Regions from separate parts of the Citrobacter sp. CFNIH10 genome, predicted to be linked through region 4. Evidence: predicted binding sites of a transcription regulator. Region 4 holds the regulator's gene; each other region holds the start of a gene.
What was found. The regulator CRP, encoded in region 4, controls carbon source genes, mostly activating them, when cyclic AMP is high. The targets are predictions, from matches to a motif close to ATGTGANNNNNNTCACAT.
Positions count from the first base shown of each region.

Region 1: the regulator CRP is predicted to act here: its motif matches at 3,312-3,329, upstream of C2U53_RS13740 (PTS sugar transporter subunit IIC).
Region 2: the regulator CRP is predicted to act here: its motif matches at 2,252-2,269, upstream of focA (formate transporter FocA).
Region 3: the regulator CRP is predicted to act here: its motif matches at 2,679-2,696, upstream of bhsA (multiple stress resistance protein BhsA).

Region 1 is NZ_CP026216.1:2,124,036-2,129,099, reverse strand. Features, by position in the region: gene C2U53_RS13750 (GGDEF domain-containing protein) at 1-939, shown strand, start outside; gene fhuF (siderophore-iron reductase FhuF) at 1,052-1,840, shown strand; gene C2U53_RS13740 (PTS sugar transporter subunit IIC) at 1,869-3,215, opposite strand; gene C2U53_RS13735 (YbaK/EbsC family protein) at 3,451-3,909, shown strand; gene bglJ (DNA-binding transcriptional activator BglJ) at 3,936-4,568, opposite strand; partial or broken gene C2U53_RS13725 (DNA-binding response regulator) at 4,529-4,726, opposite strand; one part of gene C2U53_RS13715 (IS1-like element IS1A family transposase) at 4,784-5,033, shown strand; one part of gene C2U53_RS13715 (IS1-like element IS1A family transposase) at 5,033-5,064, shown strand, end outside.
Region 2 is NZ_CP026216.1:3,180,478-3,185,541, forward strand. Features, by position in the region: gene pflB (formate C-acetyltransferase) at 1-1,279, opposite strand, end outside; gene focA (formate transporter FocA) at 1,336-2,193, opposite strand; gene ycaO (30S ribosomal protein S12 methylthiotransferase accessory factor YcaO) at 2,599-4,359, opposite strand; gene C2U53_RS18920 (DUF421 domain-containing protein) at 4,496-5,064, shown strand, end outside.
Region 3 is NZ_CP026216.1:3,479,396-3,484,459, forward strand. Features, by position in the region: gene C2U53_RS20590 (TonB-dependent siderophore receptor) at 1-1,655, opposite strand, end outside; gene comR (TetR family copper-responsive transcriptional repressor ComR) at 1,886-2,521, opposite strand; gene bhsA (multiple stress resistance protein BhsA) at 2,765-3,022, shown strand; gene C2U53_RS20605 (L,D-transpeptidase family protein) at 3,119-4,084, opposite strand; gene mfd (transcription-repair coupling factor) at 4,284-5,064, opposite strand, start outside.
Region 4 is NZ_CP026216.1:828,611-833,674, forward strand. Features, by position in the region: gene C2U53_RS07440 (phosphoribulokinase) at 1-801, shown strand, start outside; gene C2U53_RS07445 (OsmC family protein) at 901-1,305, opposite strand; gene crp (cAMP-activated global transcriptional regulator CRP) at 1,613-2,245, shown strand; gene C2U53_RS07465 (YccS/YhfK family putative transporter) at 2,297-4,384, shown strand; gene C2U53_RS07470 (hypothetical protein) at 4,427-4,918, opposite strand; gene C2U53_RS07475 (hypothetical protein) at 4,915-5,064, opposite strand, start outside.

The DNA.
Region 1 (5,064 bases), 1.3 Mb from region 4:
ATCTCCACACCAGGATCTCTCATCCTTGTGCTGAGCACTGCGTTACTGACATGGCATGTAAAGTATGCGAAGAAGCGGATTAATCTCCATGCTATCTCGCTACTCTTTGGTGGGTTATGGGCAGCGCACATTACGCTGAAATACCTGGCTCAGCAGAATCCTGACTATTCTTTTTTGCTGGTTGCACTGCTGACGGTGTTATTTATTGGCTCAATTGCTTTTGCCAATAATATCATCGCTTTCACCCTTCATTCGCTGCCATCCTTATTCGTCTGTTTATGGCTAAACGGCCACGAACATGGCCTGCAGTTACTCTTTTTTATGGCCCTGCCCATGGCCGGTATCGCGATTCAGCATGTGATTCAAAAGCGCTATGACGACTTCGCCCAGCAACTGATGTTCAAACTGCTCGCCGAAAAAGAGACACTGACTGACCTGAGCATGCTTGACCCATTAACGGGCCTGTACAATCGGCGGGGACTCCAGCATAAGCTGAAAGCCGTGCTGGAACTCGACACGCATGAACATTACGTTTTACTGATCGACATCGACCATTTCAAAGCCTACAACGATCACTATGGGCATATGATGGGCGATCAGGCGCTGATCCGCGTTTCTGCTGCGATCCGCAACGCTGTACGTTCACGTGATGTCGTCGCCCGGTTTGGGGGGGAAGAGTTTATGGTGTTACTGACGGCGATCGACCCACAAACCGCCCGCACGGTAGCGGAACGCATCCGACAGAATGTTTACGATCTCAAAATTCCCCATATGTTCAATGAGAGCGTCGCAACTCACGTCACGATCAGTATCGGTATTGCGCCTCTGGTGGGGAGCGATGTCGAAGGAGCCATTCTTCATGCCGATCAGGCGCTCTATAAAGCTAAGGATTTGGGCCGTAACCATATTTTAGTCAGTGACGATCCGGGTATCGCCTGACGAACGATAGCGCATTCGTGCGCCGTTAAACGTCAGCTGACAAAGATCTTGCTATCGGTTATCGCTATCGTTAGGATTGGCAATCATTATCATTTAGATTACCATCCAGACTATGGCCTATCGTTCCGCACCGATCATTGACGATGTCATCTGGCGAACGCATCTCCAGCCACAGATGCCCTCGCTGGCCGAAGCCGTACGCGCAACCATAGCCCAGACGCGTGAGCATCTGCTGGATTTTATCCGTCTGGATGAACCCGCACCACAAAGTGCGATGACGCTGGCACAATGGTGTCGCCCCTGCGAGCTTCAGTCTCTGCTGGCAATTTACTCCGATCATATTTATCGCAACCATCCCACGCAATCGCGCGAAAATAAGCCGCTAATCTCGCTGTGGGCGCAGTGGTACATCGGTCTGATGGTACCTCCCCTCATGCTTGCCCTGCTCACGCAGGAAACAGCCATTGATGTCTCGCCCGAACATATCCACGTTGAGTTTCACGAAACCGGGCGTGCTGCGTGCTTCTGGATCGACGTACATCAGGATCAACTGGCGACAACGCAATCCCCGCAGGCACGCATGGAAACGCTGGTTAAGCAGGCGCTGACGCCGGTCATCCAGGCACTAGAGGCGACCGGAGAGATCAACGGCAAACTTATCTGGAGCAATACCGGCTATCTGATTAACTGGTATCTCACTGAAATGAAACCGCTGCTGGGTGAAACATTGTTGAATACGCTGCGCCAGACCTGCTTCTTTGAAAAGCAGTTGTCCTGTGGGGCTGACAACCCGCTCTGGCGTACGGTCGTCCCTCGTGAAGGCGTCTTGGTACGCAGAACATGCTGTCAGCGTTATCGTCTGCCGGACGTTCAGCAGTGTGGTGACTGTACGCTGAAGTAGTCAGGGAGCGTTCGCCCCCTGATGATAACTACGCAATCTGCTCGTTTTCCGCGTCTGAACGTTGTGCCTCTTCCGCCTCTTGTTCCAGCAGTTGCTTCTCGTACACTTTAAAGAACGGGAAGTAGATGACGGCTGAAACGATTGCCAGAAGCACCACCAGAATTGCAGCACGATAATCCCAGCCTAATGCCCACGCGGCTCCGACTGGCGCTGGCGCAGTCCATGGCACAACCGAAATTACACGACCAATCAGATCCAGTTTCATCGCCGCCCATGCCAGCACGGCGTTCACCATCGGCGCTAACAGGAAAGGAATAAAGAACACCGGATTCATAACAATTGGCGTACCGAAAATCACCGGCTCGTTAATGTTAAAGATACTGGGTACTACGCTCAGTCGGCCTATTGAGCGCAGATGTACGGAACGACTGCGCAGATAGCAAATCACCAGCCCCATCGTCGCACCCGACCCGCCAATCACGATGAAGAACGTCCAGAATGCCTCCATGAAAATATGCGGTAACGGTGCCCCCTGCGCCAGCGCAGTCTGGTTCATACCCAGGTTGGTCAGCCAGAACATTTGCAGCATCCCGGAGACGATCGCCGCACCATGAATACCGGCAAACCACAACAGATGACCAATCAGTACCGCCAGTAAAATCGCTGGCAGAGAATCGGCAGCGGATACCAGCGGTTTGAAGATGGACATAATGGCTTGTGGGATGAGCATGTCGAACTGTGCCTGAATCAGCAGGCTGAGTGGGTACAATGTCAACACCACCACCAGCACCGGGATCAGCAGATCGAATGAGTTTTTGATCATCGGCGGGACCTGATCGGGTAAACGAATGCCGATGTTATGCGCTTTCAGAAAGCGCATCATTTCTACGCAGTAAAGCGCCACCAGAATCGCCGTAAAAATCCCCGTTCCGCCGAGGCTGTCCACCGGCAGAGTGCCTTTTGTTTTAGGCGCGGCGACCAGTAAGAACGCCATGATAGAGAGCATGGCGCACATGAACGGGTCCAACTGATATGACTTGACGTAATGTTTGCCCAGGTTATAGGCAATGGCGGCACAGATGTAGATCGACATGATCCCCATGGTCATATCAAAGGGGGTCAGGATCTGCCCTTCAAACTGCTTCGCCAGATCCAGCCAGGTCCGGGCAAAGCCCCAGGTGGTATCGGGTGAAAACGGAGGATAGGCAAATACCAACAAAAACGATCCGACAATCATAAATGGCATCGCAGAGATAAAGCCGTCACGGATAGCCATAACATGACGCTGTGAAGAAATGCGCCCGGCAATCGGGCTGACATAGTTTTCAACAAACCGGAAAATCACATTAAAGACTGCATGGTTGGTAGATTTCATAAGTGGCTCTTTTTATGTGATACAGAGGAAGTGACAGCTCCAGTATTAATCGCTCTTTCGAGGACTGCAACCGGTTACGGTAACCGGTTTCCGTGAATGTGAAGAGGATCGAAAAATCGCCCATGTTGCTGGTTTGTTACATTAAAATATTTACAGTACTGGAAGACTTATGCCAAATTACGCCAGCAGTTTTCTGAAGCGTTGAGGACTGTAGAAATGGTGTCAGGAGAATCAAATGAGTCTGCAATCGGTACGGCAATTTTTAGCCGAACATGCCCCGGATATTGAAATCATTGAATTAAATCAAAGCACCGCGACGGTTGAGCTGGCGGCAAAAGCGCATAACGTACAGCCCGGACAGATAGCGAAGACCCTTTCGTTGAAGGTTAAGGACGCCATCATCCTGGTCGTCGCCAAAGGCGATGCAAGACTGGACAATAAAAAACTCAAAAGCACTTTCGGTGCCAAAGCCCGTATGCTGAGCAGTGATGAAGTCGTCAACGCGACGGGACATACCATTGGCGGGGTTTGTCCTTTCGGGCTGGAAACCCCGTTGCCTGTTTATTGTGACGTCTCTTTACGATCGTTCACCGAAGTCCTTCCGGCCGCCGGTGCCACTCATAGCGCAGTGCGTATTACGCCAGAGCGCATGGCTGAGCTGACTTCCGCCACCTGGGTTGATGTGTGCCAGTAAACATCAACCCTTTGCTTTCGCGGCGATTAAAGCAGAATATCCGCCGCATGCAGTAAACTGGCGTCAGAATTGACGCCCAGTTTCGACATCACATTAAACTTGTGCGCCCGGATGGTTTTAATATTTCGCGCCAGTTCTGTCGCGATTTGCGGCATTGAATAACCGCAGGACATGAAGCGCAAAATCTCACGCTCTGTCGGGCTCAGCATACGACTCTGATTGAGATACCAGAGATTGCTGTTACTTTCGCTGATCCGCCGCGTACCGCCTAGCGCAGTAAATAACGCCTCCTGCAGCGCGGGGAGCGAAGCGGCTTTGCTCAGTACGCCATCCAACGGTAAGGGCGACAGTGCACTGATTAAACGCGCTTCAACATCATCATCCGCGATCACCAGGCGACGCATGCCGGGATAATTTTCAGCCAGTTCGATCAGACTCATCAACCCCACCCGCCTGTCTTTTCTGATCGAGGAGAGAGAGAAAATAATGGCAGAAAAAGCAGTCGTACCCATCGCCTGTTGAAAATCATCCAGCGTCAAATAGAGGTGTAATTTATATTGGCTATCAAACGTTGCGTTAAATAAACTCTGAATACCAATACCACTCATAACACATTTTTCTATGAGTGCGACATTTCGCGTACAGTTTCTATTTTCCATTCTGCTGTCTCTCCATATACTGAAGGTAAATTCAGCTCCCTGGCTCCCTGAGAACTGTTAATCCATGCGTACATTTCCGCATTACTGTGTATTGATAATCGGCGCATCGCGCTATTTTTTTGGGCGCTGATGGTTTTGTTACTTTTTTTAAGTAATGCCGGGTGATGCTGCCAACTTACTGATTTAGTGTATGATGGTGTTTTTGAGGTGCTCCAGTGGCTTCTGTTTCTATCAGCTGTCCCTCCTGTTCAGCTACTGACGGGGTGGTGCGTAACGGCAAAAGCACTGCCGGACATCAGCGCTATCTCTGCTCTCACTGCCGTAAAACATGGCAACTGCAGTTCACTTACACCGCTTCTCAACCCGGTACGCACCAGAAAATCATTGATATGGCCATGAATGGCGTTGGATGCCGGGCAACCGCCCGCATTATGGGCGTTGGCCTCAACACGATTTTACGTCACTTAAAAAACTCAGGCCGCAGTCGGTAACCTCG
Region 2 (5,064 bases), 2.4 Mb from region 4:
CAACAACCATTGGGCTTACGCAGCAAGCGATAGCGTAGTCGTCGTTGTTGAAGTCCGGACGCATAAGGTCATCGTTCTCGTACTGCAGAGAAGAGGTGTCGATGGACACTTTAGCGGCGAATTTCTTGAAGTTCAGAGGCAGTTTTTCAGACCACAGAACGGTGATGTTCGGCTCCGGAGACGGACCCATGGTGTACAGGGTGTTCAGGAAGCGGAAGCTGTTTTTGGTAACCAGAGTACGGCCATCAACGCCCATACCACCGATGGATTCCGTTGCCCAAATCGGGTCGCCGGAGAACAGTTCATCATATTCAGGCGTACGCAGGAAACGAACCATACGCAGTTTCATGACCAGGTGGTCAATCATTTCCTGAGCGTCTTGTTCAGTGATTTTGCCTGCTTTCAGGTCACGTTCGATGTATGCATCCAGGAAGGTGGAGACACGACCGAAGGACATTGCCGCGCCGTTCTGAGATTTAACCGCAGCCAGGTAACCGAAGTAAGTCCACTGAATCGCTTCCTGAGCGTTGGTTGCCGGACCAGAGATATCGCAGCCATATTTCGCAGCCATCTCTTTGATCTGACCCAGCGCACGGTGCTGTTCAGCAATTTCTTCACGCAGACGGATAGTCGCTTCCAGGTTTACGCCGTTTTCCAGGTCAGACTGCAGGGAAACGAACTGAGCGTATTTGTCTTTCATCAGGAAGTCGATACCGTACAGCGCAACGCGACGGTAGTCACCGATGATACGGCCACGGCCATAGGCATCCGGCAGACCAGTCAGAACACCGGATTTACGGCAGTTCAGAATGTCTTTGGTGTAAACATCGAAAACGCCCTGGTTGTGGGTTTTACGATATTCAGTGAAGATTTTTTTCAGCATCGGGTCCAGTTCGCGGTTGTACGCTTTGCAGGAACCTTCAACCATTTTGATACCACCGAACGGGATGATCGCACGTTTCAGCGGAGCTTCAGTTTGCAGACCAACAATTTTCTCGAGCGCTTTATTGATGTAGCCAGCGTCGTGAGAAGTGATGGTGGAAGCAACAGAGGTGTCAAAGTCAACAGGCGCGTGAGTGCGGTTTTCCTGTTTAACGCCTTCCATTACGCTGTCCCACAGTGCAGTGGTCGCATCAGTCGCGCCAGCCAGGAAGGACTCGTCACCCTCGTACGGAGTGTAGTTTTTCTGAATGAAGTCACGGACGTTTACTTCATTCTGCCAGTCACCTTTGGTAAAACCTTCCCAGGCTGTGGCTAACTTTTCATTAAGCTCGGACATGTAACACCTACCTTCTTAAGTGGATTTTTTATTTACTGCGTGTATCGCGACATCAATTAATGATGATCGTTGTCACGCAGATAAATGACCCAGTATGTCAACCCAACCAACAAACCCCCGCCGATAATGTTACCGATCGTAACCGGAATCAGGTTATCAGTGATGAAGTTCATCGCGGTCAGGTGAGAAAAACTTTCCGGCGTCGAGCCAACTGCGCTCCAGAACTCCGGTGTTGCGAGATCACGGATTACAATACCCATCGGGATCATAAACATGTTTGCGATACTGTGCTCAAAACCACTGGCAACAAACATCGCAACCGGTAATACCATGATAAACGCTTTATCCATCAGGCTACGGCCTGAGTAGCTCATCCATACAGCCAGGCATACCATCAGGTTTGCGAGGATACCGAGGCTGACGGCTTCAACAAAAGTATGGTGCATTTTGTGGTCGGCGGTTTGCAGGACGTTCAGTCCCCACTGGCCGTTGGCGACCATATATTCGCCGGAAAGCCACATCAATAGCACAAAGAGCAAGCAACCAATCAGGTTACCAAAATAGACGTTGAGCCAGTTTTTTGCCAACTGACCCCAGGTGATTCGGCCACTGGCTTTGGCAACGACAATCAACACGGTTGACGTAAAGAGGTCTGCACCGCAGATGACGCAAAGAATCAACCCCAGAGAGAAGCAGATACCGCCAATCAGTTTCGCCATACCAAACGGCATCGTACCTGTACCGGTCGTTGCAGTGATATAGAAAACAAAGGCGATGGAAATGAACACACCGGCAGTAATTGCCAGGAAGAAAGTCTTAAGCGGATGTTTCGTTGCTTTATAGACACCTGCCTCTTCGGCCACTTTGGCCATTGCTGCAGGGAGTAAAAGATCAAAAGGGTTGTCAGCTTTCACACTAACTCTCTCTTTATTAAGTCGGCGACGAGATACTAACAAAGCATTATAGATGAGAAATTGATGTAGATCATATCCCGCCTGGCTTATAGGCCCGTAATACGCATGGTTTTTATGCAATTACGGAGTAATTATTTGATTTTTATGATAAAAATAAATTTTAAATTTTAGCAAATGAGTTGAAAATTTTCCTTCCTACGTCTGTTAGCCAGTTAATTAATATGGAGTAATTGGCAGATAAAGTAACAACTATCTATTAAATTATGTAATATCAACCACCAACATTTAACCTTGTTATTACATTTATTTTGGGATATTCAAAAATAAATAAAAAGGGGCGCTTAGCGCGCCCCGTAATATAGCCCAGACGATTATTTAAACCTACTCAGCGTAGGTTGATTGGCTTTATTTTGACCAAAATGAAGATTTTGCACGCTGCAACTTCTCATAGGCCTTCAACAGTGACTGGTGTGATGCGAATGCGTGCAGATCGCTGTCAACCGGCTGCAGACCATAAAAGGCGGCTTCACCGCTCAATGCTGCACTGGCGGCTTCGACAGCATTTGCGCCATACATACGGACAAACGCGTTCAGATATTGCAGCGGTTCACGTTCTTCTTCCTGTGACAGCAGTAACAGCGTTTGCAGGCAACGGTAATAATTCGCCCGCTCGGCGCTAAAGATCGACGTATTAAATTCCATCGTCCATTCGGTCCAGATCAGTGCCTGTTCCAGATCACCACCTGCCAGCGCCAGCATCGCTTTCAGTTCCCCAATACGCAGGGTGTACCAGCCGTTATCTGAACCGGTAGCCAGGCCTAACAGTTCACGAACGCGGGTGAAATCATCAAACCCTTCTTCATCGAGTTGCTCAATCAGGTTGAGATAGTCTTCTTTATCCCAGCGACTATTCGGCAGTGAGAGCAGGGTCTCGCGCAGATGGACGCCCATGGCGTTATTGGCTAACCACAGATCTTCAGCAGGATAAATATCAGACATCCCCGGAACGATGATCCGACAGGCGTAGACACCGAGATGTTCGTAATCGGCGATGTACACCTCTTTATCTTCCGCGTTGAAGATCGCCATCAGGGTGGCAAACTCTTCTTCTGTGGTGCCGGAGAAACTCCAGTCAACGAACGGGTAGTCGGCATCCTGCTTGAACAGATCCCAGGAGATCAGACCGCTGGAGTCAATGAAGTGTGTTTCCAGGTTGGTATGCTCAGCCACTTCTTCATCGTCGAAGGTCGGCGGTGTGAAGACGTCGAGATCTTTCAGACCACGGCCCTGCAGTAGTTCCGTCACGGTACGTTCCAGTGCGACGCCAAAATCAGGGTGTGCGCCGAAAGAGGCGAAGCAGGTGCCGTTAGCCGGATTGAACAGCACAACGCAGATCACCGGATACTGACCGCCCAGAGAGCCGTCGTAAGCAAAGATGGGGAAACCTTCCGCTTCCAGCGTTGCAATAGATTCCACAACCGCCGGGTAGCGTGCCAGCACGTCGGCTGGAATTTCCGGCAGGCTGATGCTTTCGGCAATAATGCGATTCTTCACGTAACGCTCAAAGACTTCAGATAACCCTTGCACGCGCGCTTCGTTACGGGTGTTACCGGCGGACATCCCGTTTGAGACGTACAGGTTGCCGATAATGTTCATTGGAATATAGACGGTCTGGTTATCCGACTGGCGGGTAAATGGCAGGCCGCAGATACCACGCTCTTCGTTGCCAGACTGCAGGTCGATCAGCATGCTGCCGGTCAGTTCATTCTCGGGATCGTAGAAGGCGCGCAGGCGGGCATCCAGCAGACCGTCCAGCACGTCATCATTTTCGGTCAGCGGGAACCATTTCTCGTTCGGATAATGCACGAACGGGCCATTGGCGATGGTTTCACCCAGCCAGAAATCGGCAAAGAAATAGTTGGTTGACAGACGCTCAAAATATTCGCCCAACGCCGAGGCCAGCGCGGCCTTTTTCGTCGCCCCTTTGCCGTTGGTAAAGCACAGCGCACACTCTTTATCGCGAATGTGTACGGACCAGACGTTTGGCACCGGGTTCAGCCACGAGGCCTCTTCAATATGGAAACCGAGGTCGAGCAGTTTTTGCTGGAAGCGAGCGATGGAGTCTTCCAGTGCGGCGTCTTTGCCGGGAATAAATGTTTGCGTCATGAAAATCACTTTTGTCGTACGGAAAGCGCGCAATGATACGGGTTTTACGTGACTGACGCTATCGCCGCCACTGACGCGGCGCAAATAAAAGTTTTGGCTATGCTTGTAGGCAGTGATCCACCATAAGAGCATAAAAATGAAAGCGTTTGATTTACAACGGATGGCACTCGATAAAGTGCCGATGGAATTCCTCGGTGAAGTGGCTTTACGCAGTCTGTATACCTTCGTACTGGTCTATCTGTTTCTCAAACTCACAGGACGACGCGGCGTGCGACAGATGTCGCTCTTCGAAGTGCTGATTATTTTAACGCTGGGGTCGGCGGCGGGTGACGTGGCCTTTTATGATGATGTCCCGATGTTGCCAGTACTGGTGGTCTTCATTACCCTCGCGCTGCTGTACCGTCTGGTGATGTGGCTGATGGCGCGCAGTGAAAAACTGGAAGATTTACTGGAAGGTAAGCCCGTCGTGATTATTGAAGATGGCGAGCTGGCGTGGGAAAAACTGAACCAGTCAAATATGACCGAGTTCGAGTTTTTCATGGAGCTGCGACTGAATGGCGTTGAGCAACTGGGACAGGTGCGCCTGGCGATCCTTGAAACGAATGGTCAGATCAGCGTTTATTTCTTTGAAGACAGTGAGGTAAAGCCTGGCTTAAGCATTTTGCCGAAGTATTGTACGCAACGTTATAAAGTCGTTCCTGAAGC
Region 3 (5,064 bases), 2.6 Mb from region 4:
GCCGCCAGCTGGGTACGCAGATTATCGCCGGTATAACGCCAGCCCAGCTCATACGAATTGACCTTGATCCCTTCAAGACGCGAATCCGCCACGTTCACGCTGCGCTGGAGCTGATAATGATCGCCCACCAACTGGTAAGTGCCGTTGCCGTAGTATTTCCCGGGATCCGGTAGCTCAACGCCCTGGGAGAAGTTAAACCATGTCTGCTGGCGTTCGGTGAGATGCGCCAACAGCCCGGCATTGAACAAGAAATTGTCGTAATCGGTTTTGCCGCCAGGGATAGCATCGGCTGAACTTGCTAAACCGTTGGCAATCCCCTGTTGTTGCGCGTAACCCACGAAATCATCAACCCGGTTTTCTGTCCATTGATAGCGCACGCCACCGCTCAGAGTGAAGATGTCGTTAATGTCGTAACTGCTTTGCAGGAACGGAGCGAAGTTGGTGATGCTGTAACCGGGATAACGTCCGGTCGTGTAGGCCGTGCGATTGTCCATCCCGCCTGACGGCACAGACCAGGCCAGATCGAAGAACTTCTGGTTGGAGTCGAAGGTTTCATGATCCGCATCGACGCCCCACGTCAGCTCCCAGTTGTCCATCAACTGACTGTTGAGAGTGATTTTGGCGCCGAACTGGTCGGTATCCTGCTGCGACGCCGAGAAGCTGGTCACCTGACCTTTGCTGAGCGTCGGGAAGGGGTAGAACTTTAGCGACTCGTCGCGGTAATAGATTTGGCTGACCAGATTCTGGCCGAAGAAGTCCGCGTCAGAGTATTGCAGGCTGATCAGATGGCGCTCCGTCCCCGGAATACGGTCTGAACTCAGTCCGCTGCGTGTGCTGGCGGTGCCGCTACCGGTAACGGCGGACATGTTTTCGCCCAGGTATAACCCGTAATCTTCATCGCCCTGACTCTTGTAGTACTGGGTGACCAACTGTATCTGGCGGTTGTCATCGATATCGAGGGTGCCGGTCCCCATTACGTCCAGACGATCGGAGTGCTGCAGGCCGGTTTGCGTGTTGTCGAGCATCAGGGCATCACCGTTACCGTCGTACCAGCCGCCAAAGCGCTGATAGGCTACGGACAGTCGACCAGACGCGCGATCCGTTCCACCGCTGACCGCAGCGGCAACGCGCTCGTCGTGATCGTTGCTGTTGTTAAAACCCGATTTGCTGCCCAGTTCAAGGTCAACCTGGCGGTCCGGCTGGCCTTTTTTGGTCACAACGTTGATTAAGCCGCCGGTACTGCCGCCGCCATATAGCGAGGTTGCGCCTGAAATGACCTCAATGTGGGCGATGTTAAAGGGATCGATAGAATCCAGCTGACGACTGTCGGTACGTGAAGAATTCAGGCGTACGCCGTCGATCAGCACGACAATCGCACGACCACGCATGTTCATTCCGTAGTTGGTACGTCCCTGGCTGCTTACATCGATGCCCGGAATCAGTTGCGCCAACACGTCTTTGAACTCTTTGCCGCCCTGAACCTGTTGCTCAATCTCCTGGCCTTCAATGACCCAGGTGGTCTGTGCCATCTCGGCGACAGTTTTCTGGCTACGGTTAGCGCTGACGATGAGGTTTTCTTCTTCTGTTTGCGCCGCCGCAGCGGGCAGAGTCAGGGCTAACAGGACAGGGTTGAGAACCCAAAGACGCTTATTCATTCGCATTCCTTTCTGAAAATATCTGTGCAGGTGAAGGTTTTCACCGGTCGTAGCCGGCTGTTACATTGTGAAACAGATACAAAATCAAATGCGAATATTGCTGATAATAATTGTTATTATCAATGTTTTTTTACAAAAAAGTGAACCTAACTCAGTGATAACATTAGTTATTATGCGGGAATCATGGTGTGGAAGGACCGGGAAATGACGTTTCCCGGTCAACAAAGCGATCAGGTCTTCAGCAGTTCAGGCCACAGGCGTAGGGTAGTGTGGGTGATTTGCTGCAGCTTGTCGAAACTGGCGCCTTCCCGGGCGCTGATGGACATCCCCTGCAAAATGCAGCTCAGATACTCGGCAAGATGTTGCACATTGCAGTGCGCCGGGATCTCGCCGCGTTCCTGCCGTTGACGAAGAAATTGCGTCAGGGTTTGTTCCTGCATGGCGTGACGTGATTTCACCGTATGCGCAATATCGCGTGACGCGGCGGCAAGCGTCGCGGAGGTATTAATCATAAAGCAGCCAGCGGGGGTGTCTTTGCTGGTGAAACAGGTTGCCACTGCGGTGAAGTAATCCTCCAGTGCCGCTTCAACGCTTTTCTCTTCGCAGAATAACTGCGCTTCATGTTTTGCCGCGAAGCGGGCGATGTATCTGTCCAGCACCGCGCGGAACAGACCCTCTTTATTGGTGAATTCCGCATACAGCGTTGGCGCTTTCGCACCCGTCGCTTCAACAAGGTCAGAAAGCGATGTTGCTTCATAACCGTGCTGCCAGAAGAGTGTCATGGCCTTATCAAGCGCGGCTTCCCTGTCGAACACTTTTGGTCGGCCACGGCTTTTTTTAACACAACCTGTCGATTCAGTTGTCATGATGCCGTTGTACCTTAATGGGCTTAGTGAGCAACCATTATAAAAATAAACCCGCACAGGCTCCAGCGCATTCGTGAGAAAAAGTTTTTCTGCTTAGTTGTATGAAAGATAAGTGCTTTTGTTTTTATATAACGATCGTTATAAAAAATGAGTTGACGTGTGACCTGGATCACATCTATCATTTATCTATCGATCGTTAAGTAAATGCTTACGACGCCCAATCATCTGCAAAAGGTCACTATTATGAAAAACGTAAAAACCCTCATCGCTGCTGCTGTTCTGAGTTCACTGTCATTCGCAAGCTTCGCGGCTGTAGAAGTTCAGTCCACGCCTGCCGGTCAGCAAAAAGTCGGCACCATCTCTGCAAATGCAGGGACTAACCTGAGTTCATTGCAGGACGAACTGGCGCAGAAAGCGGATGCCATGGGGGCGAAATCATTCCGCATTACTTCTGTAACGGGTCCAAACAACCTGCACGGTACCGCGGTAATTTATAAATAACCATTAACCCTCATTGATGCCTGCTGCTGCAAAATAACGTGATAAAAAAAGCCCCGCTGATTGTATTTCAGCGGGGCTTTTTCATGTCCGGAATCGTTACATCGACTGCTGATCCACCTCGCGATGGCGTCGGACATCGACCGGCATACCGGAACGAACGTCCATCACATGCTGCATCACCGCCGCGTCCGTCTGTGCGGAATCTTTAAACGATTGCAGAGTGCTGTTCAATACGATAGGCAGAACCTGCGGGTCATCATCTATATTTTTCGACAGCGGCTGGTGGACTTCGACCAGCCGCGTCCCGTCCGGCTCAACCGAGGCTTTGATCGGGGTATTGATGATATTCACTTTGGTGCCCGGTGTAACCTGTCTGAACAGGGTCTCAATATCGCCATCACGCAGGCGGATACAGCCAGAACTGACGCGCATGCCGATACCGAAATCAGCGTTGGTGCCATGCAGCAGATAGACGCCACCATACGCCGCTAAGCGAATGGCATGGTGTCCCATCGGGTTATCCGGTCCGGCAGGCACCACCGCCGGAAGGATAATTCCTTGCGCTTTATAGCGGGCACGGATATTCGCCGTCGGCGTCCAGGTTGGGTTGGCGCGCTTGTCGGAGACTGTCGTGACCATCGTTGGAGTCAGGGTATCACCGCCCAACTGGCCAATGCCGATAGGGTAGACGGTGACCGAATTTTTCCCCGGATGGTAGTAGTAGAGACGCAGTTCAGCCAGGTTGATAACAATGCCTTCACGCGGAGCATCCGGTAGCAGCGTCTGCAAGGGGATGGTCAGCACGCTGCCCGCGCGGGGAACGTAGGGATCCACGCCGGGATTCGCCTGCAACAGCGCGAGAAAACCGACGTTATATTTTTTCGCGATGGCTTCCAGCGAACCTCCGTTATTTTCAACAACGTGGTACTTATTTTCCCCAACCAGTTTGCTGCCAGGCGGAGGAAGAGGCCAGGTATTCGCCTGTGCGGGAAGCGCAAGCGTAATGCTGGCGGCGAGCGCAAAAAAGGCCAGCCAGCGGGAAAGTCGCATCTTGTTCATTATCATCACAAATCAAAGGGTTATTATGCCAGAAGAATCCAATAATAATTATGGCGGGGCGGCGTGTCTTTAAATGCAAGGGAAGTGCAAAGAGTTGTAAAGATCGCGGAACCTTGCCTGATAGCGCGGCGCTTATCAGGCCTACGGCCAGGAATCGATGTGTAGGCCGGATAAGGCGCAACCGCCATCCGGCACCACTCAATCACGCTACGGCGTTTTCTTCCAGTTGCTGCATAAACTGACGCACCCAGTCCATCCGCGTTTTCCGCTCGGTCAGATCCTGGATGAACTTCAGTCGGGTCGGCCCGTCAAGACGGAAGTGCTGCGGCTGTTTTTGCAGCAGTCCAATCAGCCAGCCTGGGTTAACATGGTTCTTCTCGGCGAATTCGATAGTGCCGCCTTTCTCATTGCCTTCCAGTTTGCGGATACCCAGCTTCTGCGCCTGTTGACGCAAGCGGGCGATATCCAGCAGGGTACGCGCCGGATCGGGCAGCAGACCGAAGCGGTCGATCAGCTCCACTTTGATCTCTTCCAGTTCATTCTCGCTCTTCGCGCTGGCGATACGCTTGTAGAACGACAGGCGGGTATTCACGTCCGGGATGTAATCGTCCGGCAGCAGCGACGGCATACGCAGTTCGACCTCAGTTTGCTGGCTGGTGAGATCTTCCAGCGATGGCTCGCGTCCGGCCTTCAGGGCATCGACGGCGTTTTCCAGCAGCTCCATATACAGCGAGAAGCCGATGGTTTCCATCGAACCGCTCTGTTCTTCCCCGAGCAGTTCACCTGCGCCGCGGATCTCCAGATCGTGAGTCGCCAGCGCAAAGCCCGCCCCCAGGTCTTCCAGCGAGGCAATCGCTTCCAGGCGTTTTTGCGCGTCGGTGGTCATCGCTTTGGGATGCGGCGTCAGCAGCCAGGCATACGCCTGATGGTGTGAACGTCCTACGCGGCCGCGCAACTGGTGTAACTGTGCCAGACCGAAATGA
Region 4 (5,064 bases):
GCGTTCCGTAAAATTTTTGCGCAGCTCAACCTGCGCGCAGCCGAGGTGGAAGGCGACAGTTTTCACCGCTATACCCGTCCGGAAATGGATATGGCGATCCGCAAAGCACGCGACGCCGGACGCCACATCAGCTATTTTGGGCCCGACGCCAATGACTTCGGTCTACTGGAGCAGACGTTTATTGAGTACGGTCAGACGGGCAAAGGCCAGTCGCGTAAATATCTGCATACCTATGATGAAGCCGTGCCATGGAATCAGGTACCGGGGACGTTTACCCCGTGGCAACCCCTGCCGGAACCCACCGACGTATTGTTCTATGAAGGCCTGCACGGCGGCGTCGTCACGCCCCAGCATGAGGTCGCAAGACATGTTGATCTCCTGGTCGGCGTGGTCCCCATCGTTAACCTGGAGTGGATCCAGAAGCTTATCCGCGACACCAGCGAACGAGGCCATTCTCGTGAGGCGGTGATGGATTCGGTGGTGCGTTCGATGGACGACTATATCAACTACATCACGCCGCAGTTCTCCCGCACCCATATTAACTTCCAGCGCGTTCCCACCGTCGACACCTCGAACCCATTCGCGGCCAAAGGCATTCCATCACTGGATGAGAGCTTTGTCGTGATTCATTTCCGTAATCTGGAAGGAATCGATTTCCCCTGGTTGCTGGCGATGCTGCAGGGGTCATTCATTTCCCACATCAATACATTGGTGGTACCTGGCGGCAAAATGGGGCTGGCAATGGAACTCATCATGTTGCCGCTGGTGCAGCGACTGATGGAAGGCAAGAAGATCGAATAAACGATGGGAAGTGCGCGATGGCGCTACGCTTATCGAGCCTACAAATCAGGGATCTGTAGGCCGGACCAGGCGCTAGCCGCCATCCGGCGACAGGAAAAATTACGCCGCAATCACTTCATATGAATGGGTAATGTTGACCGCTTTTCCCAGCATCAGCGCCACAGAGCAGTACTTCTCCGCTGACAGGTCGACCGCACGCGAAACGGCGGCATCTTTCAGATCGTTACCGGTGACAATAAAGTGCAGATTGATGTGGGTGAACAGGCGTGGCGCCTCTTCGCGACGTTCTGACGTCAGTTTCACTTCGCAGTTCGTCACATCCTGACGGCCTTTTTGCAGGATAGAAACCACGTCAATGGCGCTGCAACCGCCCGCTGCCATCAACACCATTTCCATCGGGCTCGGCGCTTTATCACCAGAGTTACCGTCCATCAAAATCTGGTGTCCGGAAGCCGACTCACCAAGGAAGGTTAACCCCTCAACCCATTTAACACGCGCTTGCATATTTTTTAACTCCAGTGCGTCAATTTTCCTGACAGATTACGCGTACATAACAATTCTCGCAACGGAAGGCGACCTCCGTCATGCTGAAGCGAGACACCAGGAGACACACGGCTAAAGCTATGCTAAAACAGTCAGGATGCTACAGTAATACATTGATGTACTGCATGTATGCAGAGGACTTCACATTAAAGGCTGCAGTGAGTTTTTGACAGCCTCTTCCCAGGACGCGGGAAGCACATTTTTGCAACCCCAGAGACAGCGGCATTTTTTGGCTCTGGAGACAGCTTATAACAGAGGATAATCGCGCATGGTGCTTGGCAAACCGCAAACAGACCCGACACTTGAATGGTTCTTGTCTCATTGCCACATTCATAAGTACCCGTCCAAGAGCACGCTGATTCACCAGGGTGAAAAAGCAGAAACGTTGTACTACATCGTTAAGGGCTCAGTGGCAGTGTTGATTAAGGATGAGGAAGGGAAAGAAATGATCCTTTCTTATCTGAATCAGGGTGATTTTATTGGCGAACTGGGCCTGTTTGAAGAAGGCCAGGAACGTAGCGCATGGGTTCGGGCGAAAACAGCGTGTGAAGTGGCTGAAATTTCTTACAAGAAATTCCGTCAGTTGATCCAGGTGAACCCGGATATTCTGATGCGCCTCTCTTCCCAAATGGCTCGCCGTCTGCAAGTCACTTCAGAGAAAGTCGGTAACCTGGCCTTCCTCGACGTGACCGGTCGTATCGCCCAGACTCTGCTGAATCTGGCGAAACAACCTGATGCGATGACTCACCCGGACGGCATGCAGATCAAAATCACTCGCCAGGAGATTGGCCAGATCGTTGGCTGCTCTCGCGAAACCGTTGGTCGTATTCTGAAGATGCTGGAAGATCAGAACCTGATCTCCGCTCACGGTAAAACGATCGTCGTTTACGGCACTCGTTAATCTCATCGGAAATGACGCGCTACCCGCTAGCGCGTCATTTTTGTTTTGCCAATGTGGCGCAGACTGATTTATCACCCAGAAATCAATTATGCACTACGTCAAACGCTGGTGCTCTGTTTGCCCGTGGCCGTCGGACTGATCATCGGGCAGTTACATCTGGGCCTGCTCTTCTCTCTCGTTCCCGCCTGCTGCAACATTGCCGGGCTTGATACTCCGCACAAACGCTTTTTCAAACGTCTGATTATCGGTGCATCGCTGTTTGCCGGCTGTAGCCTGATCATGCAGCTGCTGCTGACGCAAGCGGTGCCGTTACCCCTGATCCTGACCGGCCTGACGCTCACGCTCGGCGTCACCGCTGAATTGAGCTCCCTTCACGCGCGTTTGCTTCCGGCCTCGCTGATCGCGGCGATTTTCACACTGAGCCTCGCGGGAAATATGCCGGTCTGGGAACCGCTGCTGATCTACGCGCTGGGCACGCTGTGGTATGGCTTGTTTAACTGGTTCTGGTTCTGGCTCTGGCGCGAACAGCCGCTGCGCGAGTCGCTGAGCCTGCTGTACCGGGAACTGGCGGATTACTGCGAAGCGAAATACAGCATGCTGACCCAGCATACCGACCCGGAAAAAGCCCTGCCGCCGCTTCTGGTGCGCCAGCAGAAGGCCGTCGACCTCATCACCCAGTGCTATCAGCAGATGCACATGCTGTCGGCGCATCACAATAATGACTATAAGCGGATGCTGCGCGCCTTTCAGGAAGCGCTGGATCTGCAGGAACATATCTCCGTCAGTTTGCATCAACCGGAAGAGGTGCAAAAGCTGGTCGAGCGCAGTCACGCGGAGCAGGTGATACGCTGGACGGCGCAAACGGTCGCCGCTCGCCTGCGCGTACTGGCGGATGACATTCTGTATCACCGGCTGCCGACGCGGTTCACCATGCAAAAGCAGATTGGCGCGCTGGAAAAAATTGCTCATCAGCATCCGGATAACCCCGTCGGGCAGTTCTGTTACTGGCACTTCAGCCGTATCGCCCGCGTACTGCGCACCCAGCGACCATTGTACGCCCGCGATCTGATGGCCGATAAGCAGCGTCGGCTACCGCTGCTGCCGGCGTTGAAAAACTACCTCTCGCTGAAATCTCCGGCACTCCGCAGCGCCGGGCGGATCAGCGTCATGCTCAGCATCGCCAGTCTGATGGGAACCGCGCTGCATCTGCCGAAGCCTTACTGGATCCTGATGACGGTGCTGTTTGTGACGCAAAACGGTTACGGCGCCACCCGCGTGCGTATTCTGCACCGTTCGGCGGGAACGCTGGTGGGGCTGATTATCGCAGGCGTAACACTGCACTTTCATATTCCTGAAGGATATACGCTGGCGCTGATGCTGGTGATCACCCTGGTCAGCTATCTGACCATCCGCAAAAACTACGGCTGGGCGACCGTGGGATTTACCGTCACGGCGGTGTACACCCTGCAACTCCTGACGCTGGACGGCGAACAGTTCATCATTCCGCGATTTGTCGACACGGTGATAGGCTGCCTGATTGCGTTTGGCGGCACCGTTTGGTTATGGCCACAATGGCAGAGCGGACTGTTGCGTAAAAACGCACATGATGCGCTGGAGGCCGATCAGGAAGCGATTCGTCTGATTCTGAGTGACGATCCGCAGGCCACACCGCTGGCTTATCAGCGTATGCGCGTCAATCAGGCGCACAACACGCTGTTTAACTCACTGAATCAGGCGATGCAGGAGCCAGGCTTTAACACGCACTACCTGGCGGACATGAAGCTGTGGGTGACGCACAGTCAGTTTATCGTCGAACATATCAATGCCATGACCACGCTGGCGCGTGAGCATACGATGCTGACGCCGGAACTGGCGCAGCGATATCTGCAATCGTGCGAAATTGCCATCCAACGCTGTCAGCAGCGGCTGGAGTACGACGGGCCGGGCAGTTCGGGGGATGTGAATATTCTGGAAGCGCCTGAAGCGCTCACCCACGGCCCCTTAAGCACGCTGGAACAGCATCTGCAACGCGTGCTGGGGCACCTGAACACAATGCACACTATCTCGTCTGTCGCATGGCGTCAGCGGCCGCACCATGGGATCTGGCTCAGCCGCCGGTTACGGGATAGTAAGAGTTAATAATTTTCGTCATGCCCGCATTTAGCTGCATCGTTCTAATCATCAACTATTGCCATATACATGTTTTATACAATCAGTCGATTGAAGTATAAACTTATAATTATCAACAACAAATTCATTTGATTGATCGCCATCCTCATCAAATTTCAATCTGTCATTATTAAACCTGCCTTCAAAATAATAGATATAGCATTTACCATAGTAGGGTTCCGTTTTTTCGAATGCTGTCTGTAAATCCTTGTTATGAAAAATAAGCGAAACCTCTACTCCAGACAATGAATGTGTACTCGATAATAAAAACCTATCATTCCTTGTCAAAACAGTTTTATAAGCTCTGCTGATATCCTCATTAACTCTGAATATATCATTAGGCTCTGATGCTTTGTTAGCATCCTTCAAAACAGTTGCTTTAAATATTCTATAGCTCGTACACTCACAGGCATACTCCATATCTACAGTATAAATCCCTATTTTTTCCGCAGACGAATCGCAACCACTCAGGAGCAGGATAAAAAAGGAAAATAATCTTGTCATACGAAATCCTTCAAGGTTAACATTCCTTTTTTATCTGTTATTTTTATTACCTTACCATCTTTCCATATAGCTCTTTGCCCATGACGATAATCCTGTTGTTCTCTGGACGTTTTCTTGCCACTATTAATATTTGGATTAGCCTTAGT